2 regions of the Streptomyces spongiicola genome follow, and region 2 is predicted to be linked to the other one. Evidence: riboswitches for the same ligand, from Rfam matches in the RefSeq annotation. Region 2 holds a riboswitch; the other holds the start of a gene.
What was found. Region 2 has a riboswitch for glycine ahead of gcvT (glycine cleavage system aminomethyltransferase GcvT). Riboswitches for the same ligand answer to the same signal wherever they lie in the genome.

Region 1 (7,788 bases), 2.1 Mb from region 2:
TTCTCGACGCGAAGGTGGGGCACCCCGTCCGCGAGGCCGTAGACGGGCCGGTTCCAGCGGTAGACCGTGCCGTTGTGCAGCACGAGTTCCTGCAGCCGGGGCACTCCGCCGTCGTCGAGCACCCGCAGCGGTTCCTCGTCGTCGCAGATCGGCAGGAGGGCCGGGAAGTAGCGCAGGTTCTCCTCGAACAGCTCGTAGGCGGAGTCCACCCACCGCTCGCCGAACCAGGTCCTGGGCCGCACGCCCTGGGCCTGGAGTTCGGGCGGCCGGGTGTCCGTGGCCTGCTGGAACAGCGGCGGCCGGGACTCGCGCCAGAGCTCTTTGCCGAAGAGGAACGGGGAGTTCGCCCCGACGGCGATCTGGACCGCCGCCACGGCCTGGGCCGCGTTCCACACCCGGGCGAACCGTCCCGGGGTCACCTGGAGGTGCAGTTGCACCGATGTGCAGGCCGCCTCCGGCGCGATCGAGGACGAGGTGCAGCTGAGCTGCTCCACCCCCGCTATGTCGAGGGTGAAGTCCTCCCCGCGGGCGGCGACGATCTGGTCGTTGAGAAGGACATAGCGGTCGACGTCCGACAGGTTCGCGGAGACCAGGTCTCCGGCTTCGAGGGTCGGCAGGATTCCGATCATCACGATTCCGGCGTCGACCTCGGCGGCCTTGCGATGGGCATATCCAAGACCAGTGCGGAGTTCCTCCGCGAGCTGGTCGAGAACCCGCCCTCCGAGCCGGTGCGGCGCTATGTTGACCTCCAGGTTGAACATTCCGAGTTCGGTCTGGAAATCACGGCTGGCAATCCGGTCGAGCACCTCGGCATTCATCATCCGGGGCTGGCCGTCGGAGCCAGCGAGATTCAGCTCGATCTCCAGTCCCACCAGATTCCGGGGGCGGTCGAACCTCTTCTCCGCCAGGAGTCTCCCCAGTCCCGCCAGGCACTGCTGGAGCTTTCTCCGGTACCTTTGCCGATCGGACAGGTCGAACCCGCCTGCCACGATCTTCTCCCCCATCGAAGGGTCCCTCCTCGAGTGGGCAGTCCGCGGCCGGGCTGCTCGTGTCACGGACGATAATGCCCAGCCGAAGAGATCCGTAACGTACCGCTCGGGACCGGTGGGCCGCTAGTCTGGGGCGGCGTCCGCGCGGCACATTCCGTCGGCATGACGCAGGGCGCATTTACCAGTTCCGTGCATGTGGTGAAAAACTCCGACGAGATTCGGCCGTGCACTCACGGGGTAACACACCAGGTGACGGCGGGGCGTTCACGTATTCCCTCCCGGAACTCCGCGCGAAAAAGGCTGGATTCAGTCTTGACCGCAATACCGGGAGCGACTAGCGGAAACACTCGGCGAACGTACGTCGTATAAACTCACGCGAACGAGGCAGAAAGTCGGCTCCCGGCCACGGAAATCCGGCCCCCTCAGGCCCACGCCGACACAGCCGCCCGTGCCCTCCCCCGCGTCACCCTGTCTCTTGAGTGAGAGGCGACCCACCATGCCCCTGCACGTCCCCCCGGCCCCCGCGCCCGCGCTGCGCAGCGTCCTCACGGCCCTCGGATCCCCCTCCGCGGTACGCGAGGCCCGTGTCCCCGACATCCCAGCCGTCCCCGACATCCCTGCCGTCCCTGGCGTCCCTGCCGTCCCCGACATCCCAGCCGTCTCCGCCGTTCGGGCCGTTCCGTCCCTGCTTTCCGCCGAGGGACCGGTGACCGCCGAACTCCCGCTTCCCGTGCACGTCCTGGACCAGGTCATGCCGCAGGGCGACCGCAGGCCCCGCACCCGGCTGGCGGGCTGGCGGTTCCTGATCCGCTGCGGTGACCGCGCCATCGCCGCGGCGGACACCATGCCGACCCCCGACGGCTGGGCCCTCTCGCACTTCTTCGAGGGCCCGTACATCACGTCGACCGAAATGGCTCTGCAACAGGCCGAGGCGCTCCCCGGCGACTACCAACCGCGACTGCTCTCCGTCCCCGAGCTGTACATGCTCACGCTCTGGCTGCGCGGCGACCACGAGACGGACCCGGCGGAGGGCGAACCGGCCCCCGCCGACCTGCTCGTACCGCTCGCTCCCGCGCCCCCGGGCATCGCCGCCCACCGGCCGCGCAGGGTCGCCGATCTGCTGCCGGTGATGACCTCGAGGGTCGCACCCGTCCCGCTGCTCGGATTCCCCGCCTGAGCCGGCCACCGAACGCCGATGCCCCGTGACGCCGAGTCACGGGGCATGCTCATGACCCTGATGGACTAGCCCGCTCCGGCCAGAGCGAACCATCCGAAGGGACGGTGCGGTCGTGCCGAACCGCCCACCGGGGTGACGCGTCGTTAACCGGTAGGACGAGCTGCCGTGAAATCCCTGCGGAATCGGCGCCCGTGGGGCAACACTGGGATCGACGACGGACAGATACGGGGGGCGGCCATGAGCACCGCATCGAGCCGCAGGACACTCACCACATCGCAGCGAAAGAACCCACCCATGTGCCAGCACCAGCCACCGTGCCCGACAGCAGACTCCGCCGACCGGGAGGCCGCCCGCCTCGCGGCACACCATCCGGAACAGGGCTGGAGCCTGCTGTGCAACGGCGTGGTGCTCTTCGAGGACACGGGCGAACTGCTCCCGGACGGGCAGGTCATCGCTCCGCACCGGCCGGTGCGGATCGTGTCGGCGGCCTGAGGCCGGCGCCCGCCCGGCACGGGCACGGGACCCCCGCGGGATGACGCGTCCACGCCGGGGCACAGACGCCGGGGTGCGCAGGGCCGGCTCGGGGAGACCTCCGAGCCGGCCCTCACGCTTTCCCCGCCGCCCCCCGGTGCCGGGTGCCGCGGCCGATACCGGCCTCGGGTCCGCAGTCCGCCGGTCCGCCCGCCGGGGGCGTCGTCCGGTGCCCGCCCCGCGAGGCGGGGCGGGGCGGGAGGTCCCCGCCGGCGGCAGCCGCCAGGGCCCTCAGCCGAAGGCGGCACGGGTGCGTGCCCGCGGACGGACCCGCCGGAACCCGACCGAAAGGCTAGCCTTCGTACTCGTCCGGCGGCGGGCAGGAGCAGACCAGGTTGCGGTCGCCGAAGGCTCCGTCGATCCGCCGCACCGGCGGCCAGTACTTGTCCGCCGCCTGGACTCCGGCCGGGAAGACGGCCTCCTCCCGGCTGTAGGCGTGCTCCCAGTCGCCGCCGAGCGCCGCCGCGGTGTGCGGGGCGTTCCGCAGCGGGTTGTCCCCGGCGGGCCACTCGCCCGAGGCGATCTTCTCGATCTCGGCACGGATGGCGATCATCGCGTCGCAGAACCGGTCGATCTCGGTCAGGTCCTCGCTCTCGGTGGGCTCGATCATCAGCGTGCCGGCCACCGGGAACGACATCGTCGGCGCGTGGAAGCCGTAGTCGACGAGGCGCTTGGCGATGTCGTCGACACTCACCCCGGTCGCCTTCGACAGCGGACGCAGGTCGACGATGCACTCGTGCGCGACCAGGCCGGCCGGGCCGGTGTACAGCACCGGGTAGTGCGGCTCGAGGCGCTTGGCGATGTAGTTCGCCGCCAGTACCGCGACCTGGGTGGCGCGCTTGAGGCCCTCACCGCCCATCAGCCTGACGTACGCCCACGAGATCGGCAGGATGCCCGCGGAGCCCCACGGGGCGGCCGAGACCGGGCCGACGCCCGTCCCCGGCCCGGCGGTGGGCTGGAGCGGGTGGTTCGGCAGATACGGCGCGAGGTGCTCGCGGACGGCCACGGGGCCGACACCGGGGCCGCCGCCGCCGTGCGGGATGCAGAACGTCTTGTGCAGGTTGAGGTGCGACACGTCGCCGCCGAACTCACCGGGCTTCGCGAGTCCGACCAGCGCGTTCAGGTTCGCGCCGTCGACGTACACCTGGCCGCCGGCCTCGTGCACCCGGGCGCAGATGTCGGCGACGTGCTCCTCGAACACGCCGTGCGTCGACGGGTAGGTGATCATGAGGACGGCCAGCTCGTCGCGGTGCCGCTCGATCTTGGCGCGCAGGTCCTCGACGTCGATCTCGCCGTCGTCGGCGGTCTTCACGACGACGACCCTCATGCCGGCCATCACCGCGCTGGCGGCGTTGGTGCCGTGCGCGGAGGACGGGATGAGGCAGACGGTGCGCCGCTCGTCGCCGTTGGCGCGGTGGTAGGCACGCACCGCGAGGAGACCGGCGAGCTCCCCCTGGGATCCGGCGTTCGGCTGGAGGGAGACCCTGTCGTAGCCGGTGACCTCGGCGAGGCGCTCCTCCAGCTCGTGGATCAGGGTCAGATAGCCCTCGGCCTGCTCCACGGGGGCGAAGGGGTGGATCTGAGCGAACTCCGGCCAGGTGACCGGCTCCATCTCGGTGGTCGCGTTCAGCTTCATCGTGCAGGAGCCGAGCGGGATCATGCCCCGGTCCAGCGCGTAGTCGCGGTCGGCCAGCCGGCGCAGGTAGCGGAGCATCGCCGTCTCGGAACGGTGCGCGTGGAAGACCGGGTGGGTGAGGTAGTCGTCCTCGCGCAGCAGCGCCGCCGGCAGGGCGTCCCCGGCCGTCGTGTCGAGCGCCTCGATGTCGCCCTCGACGCCGAAGGCCGCCCAGACGGCGGACACCTGGGCCCGCAGGGTGGTCTCGTCGCAGGAGACCGACACATGGTCGGCGTCGACGAGGCGCAGGTTGACGCCGCCCTCGCGGGCCGCGGCCACGACCTCGGCCGCCCTGCCCGGGACGCGTGCGGTCAGCGTGTCGAAGAACGTGCCGTGCACCAGCCCGACGCCGCCGGCGCGCAGCCCCTCGGCGAGGATCACGGCGTAGCGGTGGGTGCGGCGGGCGATCGTCCGCAGGCCCTCGGGGCCGTGGTAGACGGCGTACATCCCGGCCATGACGGCGAGGAGCACCTGGGCGGTGCAGATGTTGCTGGTGGCCTTCTCGCGGCGGATGTGCTGCTCGCGGGTCTGCAGCGCGAGGCGGTACGCCTTGTCGCCGTCGGCGTCGACGGACACCCCGACCAGCCGGCCGGGCAGGCTGCGGGCGTGCTTCTCCTGCACGGCCATGTAGCCGGCGTGCGGGCCGCCGAAGCCCATGGGGACGCCGAAGCGCTGGGTGGTGCCGACGGCGATGTCCGCGCCGAGTTCACCGGGCGGGGTGAGCAGGGTCAGCGCGAGCAGGTCGGCGGCGACGGTGACGACCGCACCGAGTTCGTGCGCCCGGTCGATGACGGGCCTGAGGTCGCGGACGGCACCGGAGGCTCCCGGGTACTGGAGCAGGACGCCGAAGACGCCGCGCTCGGCGATCTCCGCGGGGATGCCGGCGTCGAGGCCGGCCACGACGACCTCGACGCCGGCCGGCTCGGCCCGGGTCTCGATCACGGCGATGGTCTGCGGCAGCGCGTCGGCGTCGACCAGGAAGACGCCGTTCTTGACCTTGCCTACGCGCCGGGACAGCGCCATGGCCTCCGCGGCTGCGGTGCCCTCGTCGAGCAGCGAGGCGCCGGAGGTGGGCAGTCCGGTCAGGTCGGCGACCATGGTCTGGAAGTTCAGCAGCGCCTCCAGACGGCCCTGCGAGATCTCCGGCTGGTAGGGCGTGTACGCGGTGTACCAGGCCGGGTTCTCCATCACGTTCCGCAGGACGACCGGCGGGGTGAAGGTCCCGTGATAGCCGAGGCCGATCATCGGGGCGAGCACCTGGTTGCGGTCGGCGAGGCCGCGCAGCTCGGCGAGCACCTCGGCCTCGGTGCGCGCGCCGGGCAGCCCCAGGGCCTCGGTGCTCCTGATCACGTCCGGCACGGCGGCGGCGGTCAGCTCGTCCAGCGAGCCGTAGCCGATCTGCGCCAGCATCTTCGCCTGGGCCTCGGTGTCGGGGCCGATGTGGCGCTGCTCGAAGGGGGTGCCTCGCTCCAGTCGGGAGAGCGGAATGCGGTTGGCGGTCATTGCGGAGGCCTCCTGGTCGTGACGACCTGCGAGGGGCACCACGGCGCGGGTGCCCGGACGGCCTCCCCCTCTGTCATCTCAACCTGAGAGCTTCGCCGACGCGCCCGCGGGTACGCCGGCTTTCACCGTCGGTGAGAGCGGATGCCGTCCGACGCCCGCCCTGCTTTCCAGAGTGACCTCGTCCGTGCGGTACAGGGGCCTGAGAGATTCCGGGGAGGAGTTGCTCCTTCGGCGGCTCCGGCTTTCGCCGGGGCGCTCTCCCGCACGGGGTCAGCAGCCGCTGCCAGCGTACCAGCGTGGCCTCACCCGGCACTTTCGAGTGGACGGCGCCCGGGATGTGCACTTTCGTAGTGTTCAGCGAACCCGTGCGACCTGTTGGAGGGACCGTGCAGACCGACATCGATCCGCGCAGCCTGATCGGCCGCAAGGCGTTCGACCGCAACGGCACCAGGATCGGGACCGTGGACGAGGTGTACCTCGACGACGCGACGGGCGTGCCCGAATGGGCGGCCGTACGCACCGGGCTGTTCAGCCGGGACGCCTTCGTCCCCCTGGAACCCAGCGAGCTGGCGGGCGACGGTCTCCACATACCCTTCGAACGCGCGCTGATCAGGGACGCACCCGACTTCGGGGTCGGCCGCCACCTCTCCCCCGAGCAGGAACTGCAGCTCTACCACCACTACGGTCTCGACCTGCCGTCGCCGCCGGAGCGCCCCACCGCCCCACCGCCCCCCGGCGACGGGGTGGACGGCCCCGGCCCCGGCTCGGGCACCGGGCCCTCCGGGGACCGGGGCCTCGGGCGGCTCGCGGGCCAGGACGACTGACAGTCCCGGGGCCGCACCAGCGGCAGCGGGTCCGAAGGCTCCAGACGGGGGTCGTCGACGGCGAACGTCCGCACCCGGCCCGGCAGGGCCGACCACGGTTCCTCGAAGCGCACGGTGACCCTCCCGAGACCGCTTCCCTGCACCCATCCGGCGCCGTGGTCGGCATGCCGCACGTCCTGGCCGGCGGCCCAGTGCCGCTCGGCCGGCGGCGGCTCCTCCACCGGCGGCGGCGGCTGCTGCTGCCGGGACGGGGCCGCCTCGAGGCCGTCCTCGGGGCCGTCCTCGTGCCGGTCCCCCGCCGCGGCCTGCGCGAAGAGGTCCTCCTGCGTGTAGTCGGCGAGGCCGCTCACCCCCACGCCCAGCAGCCGCACCCCGCCCGTGGTGTCCACGGCCTCCAGGAGCCGGGCCGCCGCCTCCCGCACCACAGCGGGGTCGTCGGTGGGCCCGCGCAGCGTCTCCGACCTGGTCAGCGTCGAGAAGTCGAACCGCCGCACCTTCAGCACGATCGTGCGCCCCGAGTGCCCGGAGGCGCGCAGCCGGCGTACGCAGCGGTCCGCGAGCCGCTCCACCTCGGTCCGGATGCGGACCCGGTCGTGCAGGTCCACGTCGAAGGTGTCCTCCACCGAGACGGACTTGGCATCCCGCTCGGCGACCACCGGGCGGTCGTCCCAGCCCGCCGCCATCCGGAAGACCGCACCGCCGTGGGCCCTCCCCAGCAGCCTGACGAGTTCGGCCTCGCCCGCTCCGGCGAGATCCGCCACCGTGGTCATGCCCGCCCGCCGCAGATGCTCGCCCGTCGCCGGCCCCACTCCGGGCAGCGTCCGCACCGGCATCGGCCCCAGCAGCGCCCGCTCGGTGCCCGGCTCGATGAGCACCAGCCCGTCGGGTTTGGCCTGCTCTGAGGCGATCTTGGCCAGCATCTTGGAGGCCGCCAGCCCCACCGAACCCGTCAGGCCGGTGGCCGCCTGGATGTCCCTGCGCAGCCGCTCTCCGGCCTCCCGGGCCGAGCGGGCGTCATCGGCCGCCCCACCCGCCTCCAGGTCCACGAAGGCCTCGTCCAGGCTCAGCGGCTCCACCAGCGGCGAGAGC
Region 2 (7,788 bases):
TCCGAGGCCGCGACCTTGAAGGACACCGCCTTGGCGGCGATCACATGCTCCAGCGGGCCGCCCTGCTGGCCGGGGAAGACCGCGGAGTTGATCTTCTTGGCCAGCTCGGCCGTGCAGAGGATCACACCGCCGCGCGGGCCGCCCAGCGTCTTATGGGTGGTCGTGGTCACGACATGGGCGTGCGGCACCGGGTTCGGGTGCAGCCCGGCGGCCACCAGACCCGCGAAGTGGGCCATGTCGACCATCAGGTACGCGCCGACCTCGTCCGCGATCCGGCGGAACGCGGCGAAGTCCAGCTGGCGCGGGTACGCCGACCAGCCGGCGACGATCAGCTTCGGCCTGGACTCCTTGGCGAGCCGCTCCACCTCGGCCATGTCGACCTGGCCGGTGGCGTCGTCGACGTGGTAGGCGACCACGTTGTAGAGCTTGCCGGAGAAGTTGATCTTCATTCCGTGGGTCAGGTGCCCGCCGTGCGCGAGGTTCAGGCCCATGATGGTGTCGCCCGGCTTCAGCAGGGCGAACATCGCCGCCGCGTTGGCCTGGGCACCCGAGTGCGGCTGGACGTTCGCGTGCTCGGCGCCGAACAGCTCCTTGATGCGGTCGATCGCGATCTGCTCGACGACGTCGACGTGCTCGCAGCCGCCGTAGTAGCGGCGGCCGGGGTAGCCCTCGGCGTACTTGTTGGTCAGGACGGAGCCCTGCGCCTCCATGACCGCGACCGGGGCGAAGTTCTCCGAGGCGATCATTTCCAGGGTGGACTGCTGGCGGCGGAGCTCGGCGTCGACGGCGGCGGCGACATCCGGGTCGAGCTCGTGGAGAGGGGTGTTGAGAAGCGACATCATGCGTTCCCTAGGGTCGGGTCCTGCTCAGCTGGCGAAATCGGTGTACTCGGCGGCGGAGAGCAGGTCCTCCGGCTCCTGCGCGACCCGCACCTTGAACAGCCAGCCGCCCTCGAAGGGGGCGGAGTTCACCAGCGACGGGTCGTCCACGACGTCCTGGTTGGCCTCGACGATCTCGCCCGTCACCGGGGAGTACAGATCGCTGACCGACTTGGTCGATTCCAGTTCGCCGCAGGTCTCGCCCGCGGTCACCGTGTCACCGACCTCCGGGAGCTGGACGTAGACGACGTCGCCCAGGGCGTTCGCCGCGTGCTCCGTGATGCCGACCGTCGAGACGCCGTCCTCGGCGGCCGACAGCCACTCGTGCTCCTTGCTGTACCGCAGCTGCTGGGGGTTGCTCATGACCTGAATTCTCCTGTACGCGGGGACGTGCTGCTGATGGGGGGATGCCGGAGTGAGTGCTCCCGGCGCCGGCGGAACCCGAGGGACTACTTCCGGCGCTTGTAGAAGGGGAGCGCCACGACCTCGTACGGCTCATGGGTACCGCGGACGTCCACGCCGACGCCCTCCGTGCCGGGCCCGGCGTGCGCGGCGTCCACGTAGGCCATGGCGAGCGGCTTCCCGAGGGTCGGCGAAGGGGCTCCGGAGGTGACCTCGCCGACGGCCTCGCCACCGGCGACCACGGTCATCCCGGCCCGGGGGACCCGGCGGCCCCGGGCGACCAGGCCGACCAGCCTGCGCGGCGGGTTCGCGGCGGCGCGCTCGGCGGCGGCCTCCAGCGCCTTGCGGCCGACGAAGTCGCCCTCCTTCTCGAACTTCACGACCCGGCCGAGACCGGCGTCGAAGGGGGTGAGCGACGTGGTCAGCTCGTGCCCGTACAGCGGCATGCCCGCCTCCAGGCGCAGCGTGTCCCGGCAGGACAGGCCGCAGGGCACCAGGCCGGCCGGGGCGCCGGCCTCGGTCAGCGCCCGCCACAGCGCCTCCGCGTGCCGCGGCTCGACGAACAGCTCGAAGCCGTCCTCGCCGGTGTAGCCGGTGCGGGCGATCAGCGCCGGGACGCCGGCGACGGTGCCGGGGAGGCCGGCGTAGTACTTCAGTCCGTCCAGGTCGGCGTCGGTGAGCGAGCCGAGGATGCCCGGTGACTCGGGGCCCTGTACGGCGATGAGCGCATATGCGTCACGGTCGTCGCGTACGGCGGCGTCGAAGCCCTCGGCACGCTCCGTGAGGGCGTCGAGAACGGTCTGCGCGTTGGAGGCGTTGGCGACGACCATGTACTCCGTGTCGCCGAGGCGGTAGACGATCAGGTCGTCGAGGATGCCGCCGTCCTCCCGGCAGATCATCGTGTAGCGGGCGCGGCCGGTGGCGACGCCGCCGATGTTGCCGACCAGCGCGTAGTCCAGCAGGGCGGCGGCCTGCGGCCCGGTGACGGTGATCTCACCCATGTGGGAGAGGTCGAAGAGACCGGCCTTCGTCCGGACGGCGTGGTGCTCGTCGCGCTCGCTCGTGTACCGCAGCGGCATGTCCCAGCCCGCGAAATCGGTCATGGTCGCGCCCAGCGAGCGATGCAGGGCGTCGAGTGAGGTGAGACGGGGGGCGTTGCTCATGGATGGGGCTCCCAGGGCATGACTGGCCAGGACGATCCTCCCCATCTGTCATCAAAACCTGAGAGGTTCGTCACGACCACACGTAAGCGGACGTACGCGGAGGGCGTGACTTGCACCTTGGGTGGAACCGCAGGAGCTGCGGTCCGCTTTTCAGATCTGCCTCGTCGCGCGCGGTACGGGGCCTGAGAGATTCAAGGGAGGGACTTGCTCCTTCGGCGCCCGGGCCCACACAGTGGCCGGGACTCTCCCGCGCGGATTCAAGCGGCCGGTATGCAGTTTGCGCGGCCATCATTGCACGGGCGCTCGCGTCGGCAAATCACCCGGTGGCCATTACCTTTTCTTTAAGCTTCTTGGGCAGGGTCTCGAGACCCTACAGGGGGAGAGTGAGCTGATGACGTTGCAGCAGTCCGGTGCGTATCCGGCGACCGCAGGGGTGCCCGCCCGGCCCCGATTCCCCGCGCGAGCCGCCGGGGCCGCCGGGCGCGGCCTGCCGGCCGGCCTCACCGCGGCCCCGCCCCCCGTACGCGACCTGCGGGAACGGCAGGGGCACGGCCCGCGCGCCCTGGTCTTCCGCCGCGGCGACCTGGTGGTGATCTCCGGGCTCCCGGGCAGCGGCAAGTCCACGCTCATCCGGCGGGCGGCCGAGGGCGGCGGGATCGACTCCCAGGACACCCGGGACCGCTGGGACCGGCGGATGCCCCGCGCCGTGCCGTACGCCGTCTACCGCCCGCTCGTCCGCCTCGCCCACTACGCGGGGCTGCGGCGGGCGCTGCGCTCCGGGGAGAGCGTGATCGTGCACGACTGCGGTACGCAGTCATGGGTCCGGCGCTGGCTGGCCCGCGAGGCCCGCAGGCGGGGCGGGGGCCTCCATCTGCTGCTGCTGGACGTCGCCCCCGAGACCGCCCGCGCGGGGCAGCGGGAGCGCGGCCGCGGTGTGTCCGGCTACGCCTTCGCGCGCCACCGCCGAGCGGTCTCCCGCATCCTGCGGGCCGTCGAGGGCGGCCGCCTCCCCGCGGGCTGCGCCTCCGCGACCCTTCTCGACCGGACCGCGGCCTCCGCGCTGAGCCGGATCGGCTTCGCCGAGCAGGCCTGAGCCGAGGGCGGGCCGAGGGCCTGTCGGGGCTGGGCCGGGCCGGGCCGAGGGCGTGTCGGGGAGGGAGTGTCCGGGAAGGGCCTGTCGGGGAGGGAGTGTCGGGGAGAGCGGGCTCCGGGCGGGCGAGGCTCCCCTCAGTCGGGGCTCCGCCCGGGCGTGGCTCAGCGCCGTGCCGCGCCGTCCGGGCGGTTCCGCGTCGTCCGGGCGGTTCCGCGCCGCCCTGCTCCGCGCCGCCCGGGCATGGCGGAGCGCCGTGCGCACCGAGGCTCCGCGCCGGGGCGCCCCGCCGCTTCCACAGGCTTCCGCCGAGGCGAGGGGCGGAGGTCCGCGCGGGCCGTTCCCGCACCCGCGCCCGAGTCCGAGCCTGCGCCCGCGCCCGAGTCCGAGCCTGCGCCCGTTCCCGCGCCCGCGCCCGAGTCCGCACCCGTTCCCGCGCCCGAGTCCGAGCCTGCGCCCGTTCCCGCGCACCGGTCCGCGCCCGCGCCACCATCGCGGCGGCCGCTACCCTGCTTCGCAGGACGTCGCGGCCGGCCCGTCCGGGTCGGCGGGGGGAGCAGGGATCGCAGTGGACACGACATGGCCCGCCAATGAGCTCGAAGAGGTGCTGGCCGCATCGGTCGGGAACACCTCGGCCGGGGCGCGGCTCGTGGAGGTGCTGGCGCGGAGCCCGGTGTGGGTACCGCTGCCCAACGGAGGTGGTCCCGACAGTGCCGGCCTCGACCTGCCGACAGTCGAGATCGACGGCATCCCCTACGTCCCCGTCTTCAGCTCCCGGGAGCAGTTCCGCCTCTGCGCGGGCGACCAGATGTCCGGCACGGTCGCGCCCGCCGTCGAGTTCGCCCGGGGGCTGCCCCCGCAGCTCGGCATCGCGGTGAACCCCGGTGGCACGGTCGGTGTACCGCTGCCCCCGCCCGCGGTGGCCGAGCTGTGCCGGACGGATTCCTCGCCGCTGGGCGGCTCCTCCGCTCCCGGGGGCCCTCGGCAGGGCGCGGCGAGCGGCGGCCGGGTCCGGCTCTTCGAGCCCGACTGGCAGGAGGAGCCGGTCGACTTCCTCGCCGCCGCGGCGGGCGAGTTCGAGTCGACCCGGGTCGTCCAGACCGCCCGCAGGATCCTGGCCAGCATCGAGGGCGACCCGCCGGTCCTGTTCGTCGGCGTCCAGCTCTCCGCCTTCGACGATTCCGACCGCGCCGCCCCCATGGACGCCCTCGGCCGGGCCCTCGGCCGGGTCGCCGTGAAGTGGCCGGTCAACCTGGTGCTGCTCGACATCGCCCAGGACCCCGTCGGCGACTGGATGCTGACCAGGGTCCGGCCGTTCTACACCCGGCAGTACGCGTAGAGGTCGCGTTGGTGTCGTTACGGCCGCTTAAGCTGGTTTGATGACGTGGCCGCCGCACTCGCGTGCCCAGGGCGGCGCGAGGGAACGGCGGATCGAAGAGGGGCGGGACCCAGAGTGAGTGCGTCAGGCACCGCGGCGGCCGGGCAGGTCGAGCACATGCTGCGCCAGGTGACGCCCGGGCGCTACGACGCCTACGAGGCGCTGCTCCAGGCCCTCACCGGCGGCCGGGTGTGGATGCTCCTCTGGCACGGCCGGGCGGGTTCGCCCGACGCCCAGTACGGCAACATGGAGGTGGACGGCCTCGGGTACGCCCCCTGTGTCACCTCGGCCGAGGAACTCTCGGCGTCCGGCTGGACCAGGGCCCACGAGGTGGTAGCCGGCGCCGACGTCGCCCGTGCCCTCTTCCCCGACCGCTGGGGCATCTGGCTCAACCCGCACGCGCAGGGCGGGGGCGTCGGCATCCCCTGGCCCGATCTGCGACGGATCGCCACCGGCCTCGACCGGATGCCCGCCGGGCCCCTGCGGCTGGCGGAACCGGCCATCGAGATCCCCCAGTTCTACGCGCTGCTCACACAGAACGCGCACCGCACCCCGGTCGTCCGGTCGCTGCGCAGGGCCTGGGTGCAGCCGTCGCTCGGCGCTCCGTACCTCGCCATCGGCCTCGACCTCTACGACACGGGCCAGCAGTCCGTCGAGTCCGTGCGCGCCATGATGCAGCAGTCGATCGCCGCCGTGCCGGACGGTCTTCCGGTGTCCACCGTCGCGATGTCCGACGACTACGACCCGGTGGCCATGTGGCTGAGGGCCAACACCCGGCCGTTCTACGACCGGGAGGCCCACGCGGGCCCTCCCCGGCAGCCCGGCTACGGATACCCGCCCGCCCAGTCCCGCTGAGTCCCGCTGAGTCCCGCTGAGTTCGGCTGAGTTCCGCCGCGTTCCACAGCGTTCCCCCCGGATCCTCCCTTGAGTTGGCCCCTGAGGTCACCTCAGTTCCCCTCAGGTTTTTCAGGTCCTCCCAGGTCCTCCCGGTGGCTCTGAGCGCCTCCCGGTCCCCGCACGCCCCCAGTGCCTCTCGGCGCCCCCAGCGCCTCTCGATCACCCCTCGGTTTCCCTCAACCGCATCTGAGTTCGCCCCAGTTCACCTGTTCCCCCGGGTGTCCCCGTGGTTCCCGTGGTTCCCGTGGTTCTCGTGGTTCCCGTGGTTCCCCTGAGCCGCCGGGCTGAGGCTCCAGGCGGCGCCCGGGGTCCCACCCCGTACCCGTACCCGCACCGTCACCGGCACCGCCCACCCGGCCAACGACACGGTGTAGCCGGGAAAGCCGACGGGAGGAGGTCCGATGTCCCGGATCGCGCCGTTTCGGCGACTGTCCGGGTCTCGACTGTGCATCACCGCTATGCGGACTGTTCTCCCGTTCGGGACTCGTCTGTAGTGTTCGGCCGGTCAAGACCTCCTCCACAGGCGGATTCCAGGGGTGGACCATGCCAGCATTCAAGTCCAGAGCCGTCAAAGTGATCACAGCGGCCGTAGCGGTCGGCCTCGTCGCGACCGGCTGTGCGAGTGAGCGCGACAAGGACGGTGACAAGGGTGGCGACAAGGACACCTTCGTCTTCGGCGCACCGGGTGACCCGGGCTCCCTGGACCCGGCGCTCGCCAGCGACGGCGAGACCTTCCGCGTCACCCGCCAGGCCTTCGAGGCGCTGCTGGAGCACGAGTCCGGTGGCAGCGAACTGGTCGGAGGCCTCGCGGAGAAGTGGTCCAGCAATCCCGAGGGTACGGTCTGGACGTTCAACCTGCGCCAGGGCGTGAAGTTCCACGACGGTGAGGCGTTCAACGCGGCCGCGGTGTGCGCCAACTACGAGCACTGGTTCAACTGGAAGGGCACCTACCAGTCGAGCGCGGTCTCCTACTACTGGCAGACCATCATGGGCGGCTTCAAGGCGAACGAGGACAAGGAGACGCCGAAGGCGAACTACAAGTCCTGCACCGCCAAGGACGAGAACACCGCGGTCATCGAGGTCAACGAGCCCTCCGCCAACCTGCCCGGCGGCTTCTCGCTGCAGGCGCTCGCGATCCACTCGCCGAAGTCGCTGGAGGAGTACGCGAAGCAGGACGCGACCGCCAAGGGCGACGCCATCACCTACCCCGAGTACAGCCAGGTGGCCGGTACGGTCGCCGGCACCGGCCCGTACCGGATCATGAAATGGAACAAGGGCAACAAGGAAGTCTCCCTGGAGCGCTTCGACGACTACTGGGGTGACAAGGCCAAGGTGAAGAACCTGGTCTTCCGCACCATCGACACCGAGGAGGGCCGCCGCCAGGCGCTCCAGGCCGGTGACATCGACGGCTACGACCTGGTCGCGCCCGCCGACATCAAGACGCTGGAGGGGGCCGGCTTCAACGTGCCGACCCGTGACGTCTTCAACCTCTTCTACCTCGGTATGTCCCAGGAGAAGAACCCGGCGCTGAAGAAGCCGGCCGTGCGCCAGGCCATCGCGCACGCCATCGACCGCGAGAACCTGGTCAAGACCCAGCTGCCCGAGGGCGGCAAGGTCGCGACGCAGTTCATGCCCGACACGGTCGCCGGCCACTCGGACAAGGTGAAGCAGTACCCCTTCGACACGGCCAAGGCCAAGTCGCTGCTGGCCGGCGCCAAGGAAGAGGACCTCTCCCTCGACTTCTGCTACCCGACCGAGGTCACCCGCCCGTACATGCCCGCCCCGCAGGACCTCTTCGAGCTGATGAAGGCCGATCTGGAGAGGGCCGGCATCAAGCTCACCCCGAAGCCGATGAAGTGGGCCCCGGACTACCTGGACGCCACCGAGGCCGGCTCCTGCTCCCTGCACATGCTGGGCTGGACCGGTGACTTCAACGACGGCTACAACTTCATCGGCACCTGGTTCGCCGGGTACGACAAG

Region 1: another riboswitch for glycine. It lies ahead of gcvP (aminomethyl-transferring glycine dehydrogenase); the one in region 2 lies ahead of gcvT (glycine cleavage system aminomethyltransferase GcvT).

Annotation. Positions count from the first base shown of each region.
Region 1 is NZ_CP029254.1:2,527,941-2,535,728, forward strand. It holds gene DDQ41_RS10955 (glutamate-cysteine ligase family protein) at 1-1,004, opposite strand, end outside; gene DDQ41_RS10960 (hypothetical protein) at 1,486-2,166, shown strand; gene DDQ41_RS10965 (DUF5999 family protein) at 2,461-2,658, shown strand; gene gcvP (aminomethyl-transferring glycine dehydrogenase) at 2,990-5,875, opposite strand; glycine riboswitch at 6,053-6,148, opposite strand; partial or broken gene DDQ41_RS33010 (PRC-barrel domain-containing protein) at 6,211-6,393, shown strand; gene DDQ41_RS10980 (DNA polymerase IV) at 6,555-7,788, opposite strand, start outside.
Region 2 is NZ_CP029254.1:4,621,942-4,629,729, forward strand. It holds gene glyA (serine hydroxymethyltransferase) at 1-839, opposite strand, end outside; gene gcvH (glycine cleavage system protein GcvH) at 867-1,241, opposite strand; gene gcvT (glycine cleavage system aminomethyltransferase GcvT) at 1,328-2,443, opposite strand; glycine riboswitch at 2,605-2,703, opposite strand; gene DDQ41_RS20365 (AAA family ATPase) at 2,835-3,536, shown strand; gene DDQ41_RS20375 (enhanced serine sensitivity protein SseB) at 4,102-4,872, shown strand; gene DDQ41_RS20380 (enhanced serine sensitivity protein SseB C-terminal domain-containing protein) at 4,987-5,766, shown strand; gene DDQ41_RS20390 (ABC transporter substrate-binding protein) at 6,352-7,788, shown strand, end outside.